DNA from 2 places in the Psychrobacillus sp. FSL K6-2843 genome. Region 1 is predicted to be linked to the other one. Evidence: predicted binding sites of a transcription regulator. Region 1 holds the regulator's gene; the other holds the start of a gene.
The links. The regulator NrdR, encoded in region 1, represses ribonucleotide reductase genes. The targets are predictions, from matches to a motif close to AACACNATATATNGTGTT.

Region 1 (6,049 bases):
GAAAATAAACCGATTAAAGAATTCATCATGGATGGCCATGTAGTCTCAGGTTGTGGCAATATATATGCAACAGAGGCGTTATTTAATCTTAGAATTCATCCTGCTCGAAAAGTAAAAAGAATTAGCAAGGAAAGAAAAATTCAATTGTTCCATGAAATTGTCGCCGTGCTATTAGACAGTATTGAAAATGGGGGAAGTACCATCTCGGATTATCGCTCTATAAATGGGGGAGCAGGAACAATGCAACATAGACTACAAATGTATAGCAAAAAAAATTGCCCAATCTGTGGGAAACCAACCAAGCAGAAAACAATTGCCGGTCGAACATCTACCTATTGTGGTTCGTGCCAAAAGTAACGGAGGATTCATCATGATTATTGGTTTGACAGGAAGTATTGCTAGCGGTAAAAGTACTGTATCAAATATGTTAAAGAAAATGAACTATCCAATTATTGATGCTGATCTTGTAGCAAGAGTCGTAGTTGAGAAAGGGACCGAAACCCTACAAGCGATTATAAATGTGTTTGGGGAAGATATACTAACTTCAGATGGAGATCTAAATCGTCCAAAACTTGGAGAAATCATTTTTTCCTCGCCCGCTAAAAGAAAGCAGCTAAATGACATAATGCACCCAGCCATTCGAGCTGAGATGATGAGGCAAAAGGAAGAGCTATTGGAAGCGGGTTACCCAACTATTATTATGGATATTCCCTTACTATTTGAAAGTAGACTACAATCCTATGTCGATAAGATTATTGTTGTAACTGTATCAGAAGAAACGCAATTGAATAGGCTAATGGCAAGAAACAATTATTCTATGGAGGAAGCAAAGGCAAGAATCCAATCACAGCTGCCGCTCTCTATAAAGGAAAAGGGTGCAGATGCTGTTATTTATAATAATGGTACTTTAGAGTCTACTCAGGAGCAATTAGAAAAAATTTTAAAATCTTGGAAAAAATAATTATGTGAAAATAATGAATTTTAAAATGGGCTATTTTAAGGCTACATAATTCTAAAAATGTGTTATACTAATGCATGATTATAAAACAAAAAGTATCACACGTTACGGGAGGACTTATTATATGTCAGCTTCAATTGCAATCAATGGTTTTGGACGAATCGGGAGAATGGTATTTCGCCAAGCAATCGTACAAGAGGATTTAAATGTAGTAGCTATCAATGCGAGATACCCATTAGAAACTTTAGCTCATTTAATTAGATATGATTCTACGCATGGCACTTTCACTGGAAAAATTGAAATAGGCGAAAATGCTTTAATCGTTAACGGTAAAAAAGTACAAATCGTAAATGAACGTGAGCCTGAAAAGTTACCATGGAAAGAATTGAACGTGGATATCGTTATTGAATCCACTGGAAAATTTAATGATGGTGAAAAAGCATCTGGTCACTTGAAAGCAGGAGCGAAGAAAGTTGTAATTACAGCACCTGCCAAAAATGAAGATGCAACGATTGTTATTGGTGTAAACGACGATAAGTTAGATGTGAAAAATCACCAAATCATTTCAAATGCAAGCTGTACAACAAACTGCTTAGCGCCAGTTGTCAAAGTATTGAATGATGCATTTGTAATTGAAAATGGTTTAATGACTACGGTTCATGCATATACAAATGACCAAAATAATTTAGACAACCCACATAAAGACTTAAGACGCGCACGCTCATGTGGACAATCGATTATTCCAACATCGACCGGTGCTGCGAAAGCACTTTCATTGGTTCTACCAGAGCTAGAAGGGAAGATTCATGGAATGGCTTTGCGTGTACCTACTCCTAATGTTTCTTTAGTTGATTTAGTTGTGGATGTTCAAAAAGAAGTGACAGCTGAAGAAGTAAATGCTGCCTTCGAAAAAGCAGCTGAAGGTTCTATGAAGGGTATTTTAGGAATAACTCATGAGCCGTTAGTTTCCATTGATTTCAATACAACTACTAATTCTAGTACGGTAGATGGTTTGACGACTATGGTAATTGGCAAAACAAAAATTAAAGTTCTAGCTTGGTACGATAATGAATGGGGCTATTCTGCAAGAGTAGTTGACCTTACTAAAAAAGTAGCAAGTGGTCTTTAATCGTCAATTTCTAGACAGCTAATTTTAGCTATTCTTTGCGTATTAATAATTTTTATCTCCTGTTAATAACATATTTCCATCCTCTTTCTATAATTAGTAGAAAGAGGATTTTTTATATTGCATTATTAAAAAAACTGTTTTATAATGGGAATCGTGTACTTCTAGTACATGGACTACTTAAAGGGTTAGGACCTCTTTGGACTAACTTTCCCCCGTGGTAGTCAACTTTGATGTTAAAAATAAAACTAATCAAAGGGGGAAACGGACATTGGAGACAATGGGACGTCACATTATTGCAGAACTATGGGAGTGCGATTTCGACAAACTTAACGATATGCAATTTATCGAGCAAACATTTGTTGATGCTGCACTAAAATCTGGTGCAGAGGTAAGAGAAGTTGCTTTTCACAAATTTGCGCCACAAGGTGTAAGTGGAGTCGTTATTATTTCCGAATCGCATTTAACGATTCACAGCTTTCCAGAGCACGGTTATGCAAGCATTGATGTGTATACTTGTGGTGATTTAGATCCATCAATCGCAGCTAACTATATCGCAGATGCTCTTAATGCTGGAACGCGCGAAACGCTCGAAATGCCACGTGGTATGGGGCCAGTTAAGACACCTCAAGAACGCATGACAGTTCAAGCGTAAATGAAACATAATGCCTAAATGAGTGAGCAGAGGAACTTATTCCTCTGCTTTTTCGATTTTATGAGAAAAAATTGTTATAATAGGAATACAAAATTATAGATAAGATTTAGGAGAGGTTCTATGAGATGCCCAGCATGTCAATTTAATGGCACTAAAGTAGTCGATTCACGACCTATAGACGATAACAAAGCGATTAGAAGAAGGAGAGAGTGCGAAGACTGTGGTTTCCGCTTCACGACTTTTGAAAAAGTAGAGGAGACTCCATTAATTGTAGTAAAGAAAGATGGCTCACGAGAAGAATTTAGTCGTGAAAAAATATTACGTGGATTAATTCGTGCATGTGAAAAGAGGCCCGTTGCACTTGACCAATTAGAGGAGATCGTGTTTTATATTGAGAAGGAGCTAAGAAGAACTGGTAACTCTGAAGTGAAATCAGAGGAGGTAGGCGAAAAAGTCATGGACAAGCTTGCTGAAATCGATGAAGTTGCCTATGTTCGCTTTGCTTCCGTTTATCGTCAATTCAAGGATATCAATGTATTCATCGATGAATTAAAGGAAATATTGAAAAAGAACCCTTCATTATAAGTTATTAATTAGAGAGTAGGTTAACAAGTGATGTTATATAAGGAGCTACATTCAACAGATACATATATGATTCGCTTGCCATATTCTTTTTCTGATTATGATCGTCAGTTATTGACGTTATTTTATCAGCCGCTAGTAGGTGCTGAAAGTATTAGTCTCTACTTGACTTTATGGGCTGATGGAGAGATGAAAGATAACGAACAATGGACGCATTATCATTTATTAAACGTCTTAGGTTTGTCACTAGGTAAAATTTTTCAGGCTAGAATTGCCCTGGAAGCAATAGGCTTGCTTCGTACTTGGCAAAAGTCAACTGAGGAAGGAAGAACCTTCTATTATGAGCTCGAGGCTCCTTTAGATGCAGAGTCCTTTTTAAAGGATCCCTTATTATCTATGTTTTTACTAAATAAAATTGGGGAAAATGCATATAAACAGCTAAGAAACCGTTACATACAAAAGCCTAACTGGCATGAAGAGTTCACAGATGTTTCTAGAACGTTTGTTGATGTCTTTAAGCCATCAACAAAAACGGGTACTTCGATATCAACACAAGAGCAATTTCAATCAAAGAAACGAAATAATTCTGTACCGTTCTATTATGAAGATTTTGACTTTGTTTTATTGCAGGAAGGGTTATCAGAACAGTTGGTGCCCAAGTCAGCAATGACATTGGAAGCAAGAGAAGTAATTGCGAAATTGGCTTTTTTGTATAATTTATCACCAATAGAAATGCAAAAGGTTGTTATTTTGGCATTGGATGATGATCTCAATCTTTCTGATGCTAGATTGAAAAAAGCATGTGCCGAGTATTATAAGCTAACAGTTTCTCGAACTGCCCCAGTTCTTCAAAAAATAGAGCTAACAGAGAAACCAATACAGAATGTAGAGAAAAAGCTAACGAAAGAGGAAGAGTTGATTCAATATTTGGAAACAACTGCTCCTGCAAAGGTTTTAAAGGATATTGCTAATGGAAAAGAGCCTATACTTGCAGATGTTCAGTTAGCCAATTATTTTGTCACACATTATAAAATGCCAATTGGTGTAGTGAATGTCCTTTTACAATACGTTCTTCTGCGAACGGACATGAAACTAACAAAGAATTATGCAGAGAAGATTGCATCACACTGGATGCGTAAGGATATCAAGACGGCGAAAGAAGCTATGGAGCTCGCAAGAAATGAGCATGAGCAATATATGAAGTGGAAAAATGAAGGCTCTAAACAGAAATCCTATTCGAAAAAACCTACTAGGGAAGAAAAGGTACCAGATTGGTTTTATAAAAAAGATGACGAGCTGAAACAGTCAGGAAAAGAAACAAATGGAATTCAGGATATTGATGCAGAGAGACAAAAATTACTAGAAGAACTAGGTATGAAGAAAAGGTAGGTGAATAAAATGGAGCGGATCAATGAAACACTCAAAAGGGTGATTACTCCCGAATTTACTTCTCGATTGGACGAATTACAGCAAGAAGTATTGGAGGATCCGGGTATACAAGGATTTATAGAAGAAAACTCCGAAGATATCTCGAAACAGGTAATAAGTCGAAGTTTGAGCAAGCTATATGAATATAAATCTCAGTCTCATGATTGTAAGGAATGTCCCTCGCTAGAGCAGTGTGCGAACTTTATGAAGGGCTATGAGCCGAAGCTAGTGTTAGATCGAAACCTAATAGATGTAGAATATGTAAGGTGTAAACGAGGGGTAATAGAGGATGAACGTAAAAAAGTAACCTCTATGATAGACAGCATTCATATGCCTAAAGAAGTGATGGAGGCGAGTCTCTCAAGTTTAGATTTACAGGATGACAGTAGGGTAGTTGCGGTAAGGGCTGCTAAAGACTTCTTGAACGAATGGGAAAGAACAAATGTCTTGCCAGCTAAAGGACTCTATATTTACGGTAAGTTTGGTGTTGGTAAATCCTATCTATTAGGAGCATTAGCCAACGAGCTAGCCGCTAGACATATTCATTCTGTCGTTGTATATGTGCCGGAGTTTCTGCGAGAAATGAAACAAGCGATACAAGATCAGTCTCTACCTGAAAAAGTAGAGTTTGTGAAAAAGGCCCCAGTGCTAATGCTTGACGATATTGGAGCGGAAACTATGTCTAGCTGGACAAGAGATGAGATTATAGGGACAATACTCCATTATAGAATGTCAGAGCAACTCCCGACGTTTATGTCCTCGAACTTTAACTACGATGAATTACAACATCATCTTTCCTACACGCAACGCGGAGAAAAAGAGGTAGTAAAGGCAGGGCGTATTATGGAGCGGATTAAAGCACTCACTAATCCAGTTGCTCTACGAGGGAAAAACTGGAGAGAGCTTAAATAACTACTTGCAAATGATAAAGTCGTGGCGTATAATCATTTTCATAAGAATAAGAATAATGCGTTGAAGAGGACAATAATCAGTTTGTACGACTTATAGAGAGAGAAGCCTTGGCTGGAAGCTTCTTAAGTATCGACAATCGATTTACCACCTCCGAGCAGTAGCTGTGAAATTGAAGTAGCAGTTGCCGGTTACCGGCCCGTTAGCCGATGCAGAGCTTCGTCTATACTTGTATAGATAGAAGAAGGGTGGAACCACGATTTAAACCTCGTCCCTTTACCGGGATGGGGTTTTTTATTTTGTCTAAAATAAATAATCGTATTACCTGAACAGGCTTATCTGTTCAAGGAAAGAACAGTTTTGAAGCCAACATTTAATCTAAAACAATTAA
Region 2 (6,049 bases), 320 kb from region 1:
ATCGTATCGATCAAGACAATCGGACGTTTTTCCATTACTTTTTCTTCTTTTACTGCATCATCATCTACTGTGTTTTCTTCTGCTTTTAGCGTTAATACCTGTGAATCACGACTTCCATCTACGTAAACTGTTCCACCTTTTGCTCCACCGCTATACAATCGCTCATAAACTGCCTCTACTTGTTCTACAGTATAGCCCCGAGGTGCATTTACTGTTTTCGAGATAGAGCTATCAATCCAACGTTGGATGATACATTGCACATCTGCATGTGCTTCTGGTGGTAATTCCATGGCAGTAACAAACCAGTTTGGCAATTCATCTTCTTTTACAGTTGGATTTGCATCTAAATATTCCTGTACGATATCCGCTTTTACTTCGATAAACTTACCTAAACGGCCACTTCTGTAATACGTGAATGAATAATAAGGCTCTAATCCTGTAGATACTCCAACCATTGTTCCAGTAGAGCCAGTAGGAGCAACCGTTAATAAATGAGAATTACGAATTCCCTTTTCAAGCACTGCTTCACGAATATCTTGGGGCATAGTTTGCATAAATCCAGTTTCCGTAAATGCCTTACGAAGTCTGTTCGTTTCTTCTTCCGTCTCTCCAGTCAAGAATGGGAAGCTTCCTCTTTCGCTTGCAAGTTCCGCAGATGTTTCATAAGCAGCTACAGCAATTGTCTTAAAGATTTCGTCCACAAGGAGATTACCTTCCTCCGAACCATACTCTTTTTGGCAATAGATTAAAAGGTCTGCTAATCCCATAACTCCAAGACCCACACGTCTTTCTCCTAGAGCTTGAATTTTGTTCTCTTCTAAGAAATATGGAGTAGCATCGATGACGTTATCTTGCATACGAACACCAACACGAACAGTTTCTTTTAATGCTTCAAAATTTACTGTTTTAGTATCTTTGTTAGCAAATTGCGCTAGGTTTACTGCAGCTAGGTTACACACTGAGTATGGTGCAAGTGGTTGCTCTCCACATGGGTTTGTAGCGACAACTTTTTGTCCATATGCAGTTGCATTCGTTTTATCGTTAGCATTATCGATAAAGAACACACCTGGCTCTGCAGAATAAGTTGCACAGATATTGATAAGGTTCCATAATTCTTTTGCTTTCACTGTACGGTATGTACGAACCTTGTAGCCCATACGCTCCCACTCGCGAACGTCACCAATTTTATGCCAGTTTTCATTATAGAAGGTCATTTCTTCTTCTGTATAGGATTCTGTTGCTGGGAATCGAAGGTCGAAGTTCCCGTCCTCTTCCACAGCCTTCATGAAATCATCTGTAAGAGTTACAGAAATGTTTGCTCCAGTTAAAAACTCAGGGTTATGAACTGAGAAAGTACCTCCGTCACGCAGTTTTGTTTCTGCATCGCGGATAATCTCATCGCTGAAGCCTCCTAAGCCTGGAATGTTTTTATAGTTAACAATTCCCTGGTACATAGCTTCTTCTTGTGCAGTAAGAGGCTTAAATTTAAGCTTGTCCTTTGCAAGTTGTTTAATGGTTTCATCCTTAGTGTTCTCGATCAAAAAGCGAAGAATACGTGGATTTTGCATTTTAGAAATGATAAATTCCGCAATATCTGGATGCCAATCCGCAAGCATAATCATTTGTGCTCCGCGTCTTGAACCACCTTGTTCTACTAGGTGAGTAAGTTTAGCAATATCATCTAACCAAGATACAGACCCTGATGATTTACCGTTTACACCACGAGCCAATGTATTACGTGGACGAAGAGTAGAACCATTTGTACCTACTCCTCCACCGCGACTCATGATTTCCATTACTTGTTTACGGTGATCACTGATTCCTTCACGTGAGTCAGCAACAAAAGGCATAACATAGCAATTGAAGTAAGTTACATCTGTTCCTGTACCCGCTCCATATAATACTCGTCCAGCAGGTATAAATTTAAGGGAAACTAATTGTTGATAGAACTTTTCAAACCATTCAACTCTCTTTTCTTCCGTTTCTTCTACAGAAGCAAGTCCAGTTGCATTACGCTTAGCAATTTGTTCATAATAAACCTCTAACGGTTTTTCAATTACACTCAAAGGACGGCGAACGATGCCTGATTTTATCTTAGAGCTATCATCTATTGCACTGCGATAGTCTTCTTCGATTAATACTTCCGCCGTTTTATCTTCCTCGTTAATAGAGACAATATAACCAAGACCTCTAGCAGGAAACTTAGGGTCTTCCTTTACTGTTAAAACGACAAAATCTCCTACTTTTAGCGTTTTCTTCTCAGTATCCTTGAATGAATATCTGTCAATCATTACCAATCGAGATACACCTTTGTGTGTTAGATTCATATCTTCTGTTATTGGATGGACTTGAGGAAATAATTCGATATCTCGATTTAATTCTTTTACATTTAATTTCATATTAGTTTCATTAGTAGTAGTTACCAATTGTTTTTCCTCCTTTCTACAACTCGCATTGACACAAGATGTAGTAGCTTTATATATCATACGGTACTACATATAGAGGTGTAAAGTGATTTAATTTGGCAAATTAAATTTTAAGCATTAATTCCTATTCCTCATTTTGACCATATGCCTTTAAGACTTTTATTTTTTTAAATTCCATTCGTCATTTGCATAACGCCGTTTTTCCAACGTTTTCACATATTCAATTTGTTTCTCATTTAAGCTAAATGGCACCAATTCAACATTTAAAGCTTCTGAAAATCCATCCCTAAAAGCAACCTTGCATATGTCTATAGGTATCGGTTTTTGTAATAATTTGTTTATAGCGACAGCTTTTTGATTTATACTTTTTTTCACCTTTTCACGTGCTTCATCCGTAGAAAATTTAAAAGTTTGAACTAGTTTCTCATCGTCTAAATCTAAAAGTATCGCTCCATGCTGTAATATAACACCTTTTTGTCTAGTTTGAGCACTACCTGCAACCTTTTTACCTTCCACCACTAGCTCATACCAACTAGGTGTGTCAAAGCAAACGGCAGTTTTAGGATTCTTTAGAGCTTGTAGCTTATCAGGAGTGTTAGGAATAGAAAAGTAAGCTTCTAATCCAAGACTCTGAAATCCTTTCAACAGTCCCTCACTGATTACTCGATATGCCTCCGTGACTGTTGCTGGCATATCTGGATAGTCTTCCGAAACAATGACGCTATATGTAAGTTCATGCTCATGAAGAACTCCTCGCCCACCTGTTGGTCTTCGAACAAATCCTAAACCAAGCCTGCGAACTGCTTCCATATCTATCTCTTTTTCTACCGATTGAAAATAACCAATTGATAGAGTTGCAGGATTCCATTCGTAAAATCGAATCACAGGTGGAATCAAACCTTCACTATGCCAGTCTAGAAGTGCTTCGTCAAGCGCCATATTATAAGATGGGGCGCACGGACCTGAATCAATAAAGTACCATTTTGTTTTTTCCAAACTTCTCCCCCCTAACAACGCTATTCATTTTACCAAAATGATTGAATTGTATCTAGCAAATCTTTTATAATAGATATTGGAAGTATAGAAAGGGGAAAGACCGTGTTAGAGACTCTTTATATTATCATAGCAATATTGGTCGTATTATTAGTTTATGCTGGAATTTCAGCATACCGACTAAAGAAAACAGTTACAAACCTTACGCAGGAACAATTCATCGAGGGTTATCGAAAAGCTCAGTTAATCGATGTGCGTGAACCAAAGGAATTTGATGGAGGTCATATTCTTGGTGCAAGAAATATACCATCATCTCAATTGCGTCAACGTCACAAAGAAATTCGACCAGATAAGCCAGTATATCTTTATTGCGGAAATGGCGCAAGAAGTGGACGCGCAGCCATGTTCTTAAAGAAAAAAGGCTACACGCAGCTTAACCAATTACAAGGTGGTTTTAAAAGCTGGACTGGAAAGATAAAATCCAAATAATATAACATAAGGTTCTTCTTACCAAGAGGAACCTTTTTTGTTTAGAGCTTTTACATAGGGGGATTGGCTAATGAAGGTATTATTTTCTAACGAAGAACAATTTAGAGAGTTACACCCAAACTATGAGGATTTTGCTATTTTAACACGGAGAGTCATTAAGCTCTTAAATGAAAATTATGAGGGCAATTGGCAATTAGTGGATATAGGAGATCATATAATTCAATTAGATAACAGTCTAATCGAAATGATGGAAAATGAACTGATTCAATACAAAATTTTAGGAAATATTTATGAAGCAAAGCCATTAAGTAAAATTGCCAATAAATCTTCACTTTCGATGGAGAGCAAGCTAGAGATTGTCAGTACCTTTGAAAATACGGTTATTTTATTTCCTGAATATCAAGTGGCTGTAACGATGGCCTTTAATTTTTCGGGAGGGAATGCTTGGCCTGAATATTTTTTCTTTTCCACTTCCCCTGAAGGTGCCCTTTACTTTTTAGAAGAAATAAACGAAAAGCTACGTGAACTTCTCATGCAATCTGTCACCTATTTGGTAGACACGGAACACGGGGTACAACGAAGAAAATATGGGGAGCAAGCTGCCGTTCAAAGAGAGGAAGTTTTACTCGAGAACCATATTAAACAAGATATTTTTCGTTCTATCGATGAATTTTTTAATGAGGACGGTCATTTTTTCAAGGAATACGGTCTTCCATACAAAAGGGGTATCTTACTTTATGGTTCCCCCGGCAATGGAAAAACAACATTAGTTAAATCTATAACAGGATCTACAAAGGCTCCGGTGGTGTATTGGCAAATCACTGAATTCACAGGAAGCCATTCAATCCAAGAGGTTTTTGGGATAGTTACAAGATTAGCGCCAGCTATTCTAGTAATAGAGGATATTGACTCGATGCCTGAGTATACACGCTCCGTCTTTTTAAACACGCTAGACGGAACACAATCTCGCGAAGGGCTATTTATCATTGGAACCACTAACTACCCTCAAAAGATTGATCCTGCACTTATTAACCGAGCTGGAAGATTTGATCGTGCCTATGAAATTCCTTCACCCCCGCAAAAGGTAAGAGAAAATTACTTACAAAAGGTAGATAAAAAGAAGATTTTTACTGAGGAAGTATTGACAGATATAGCTAAACGTTCAAAGGGCTTATCTGTTTCCCAATTAAACGAATTGTACATGTCCATTGCATTGAATTGGCATTACGATGGGGAGCTTGGATACGAAAAACGTATTAACGAACTAATTCAACAAAACAAACGTACTCTTAAAAATGACTGGGAAGAGGACGATCATTCTATTGGCTTCTAATTTCTGCATAAACACTCCTGGATTTTAGTAGGAGTGTTTACTTTATTTATATAACTTTTTATACATAATAAATGTATGAATATTATATTTCAACTTGAAAAAATATTGAGTTTCTTCTATATAGAAGGACATATAGTTTATGAGAGAGACATCATAGTTAAAATCGTCCTATTATATGCGCAGAATGGAGATATTACCTCCCGCTCCATCTTTAGTAATTAAACGAGAGACTATCTAATCGATAGACGAATATTACTTCAGTTTATCTCTGGAGTACTCCCACTTCTCTTTATTTCCTCCGTGTTTGTAAGTACATTCCCTCCCTTCAACCAATTTTCTAATATATCATTGAAAAATTCTGGAGCTGCTAATGGAATTCCATGGCCTATACCACTAATAGTAATCGCATTTGCACAATCATGTTTGTTCAATAGGTCTCCCGCCGAATTTTTCATCACTTTTTTTTCTTTATCTCCTACAGTTATTAATAGCCTAGTTTTTACATTAGAATATTCGAATGGAATATGAAAGGACATATTCTCCTCAAGAACTCTTGTAAGGGTGTTTAAAGACATTTGGTTGCTCTCTTTGAAGTATTGTTCAAATCTATCTTCTCCTATATACAATGTCTTTGCTTGGAGCTTAGAAAAGGATCTACTCTTTATGAACGGATAAGTTAACTTTAACGAAGGTTTAACCATTTGCTTTCCAAGCGGTATCTTTCTTACGAGTGCACTATTAATCATTGCACAGTTTATTAAATTTTTGTTAATACATAGCATTTGAATAGCTATTTGTGCTCCTAACG

Region 2: MKY94_RS11735 (vitamin B12-dependent ribonucleotide reductase) is a predicted target of NrdR. The motif match lies at 2,457-2,474, and genes of this name have one in related genera.

Annotation. Positions count from the first base shown of each region.
Region 1 is NZ_CP152021.1:2,640,424-2,646,472, reverse strand. Features, by position in the region: gene mutM (bifunctional DNA-formamidopyrimidine glycosylase/DNA-(apurinic or apyrimidinic site) lyase) at 1-357, shown strand, start outside; gene coaE (dephospho-CoA kinase) at 371-961, shown strand; gene MKY94_RS13375 (glyceraldehyde-3-phosphate dehydrogenase) at 1,083-2,087, shown strand; gene speD (adenosylmethionine decarboxylase) at 2,356-2,739, shown strand; gene nrdR (transcriptional regulator NrdR) at 2,860-3,324, shown strand; gene MKY94_RS13360 (DnaD domain protein) at 3,355-4,710, shown strand; gene dnaI (primosomal protein DnaI) at 4,720-5,661, shown strand; T-box leader at 5,713-5,937, shown strand.
Region 2 is NZ_CP152021.1:2,318,538-2,324,586, forward strand. Features, by position in the region: gene MKY94_RS11735 (vitamin B12-dependent ribonucleotide reductase) at 1-2,426, opposite strand, end outside; gene MKY94_RS11740 (biotin/lipoate A/B protein ligase family protein) at 2,586-3,422, opposite strand; gene MKY94_RS11745 (rhodanese-like domain-containing protein) at 3,525-3,908, shown strand; gene MKY94_RS11750 (ATP-binding protein) at 3,979-5,241, shown strand; gene MKY94_RS11755 (alpha/beta hydrolase) at 5,499-6,049, opposite strand, start outside.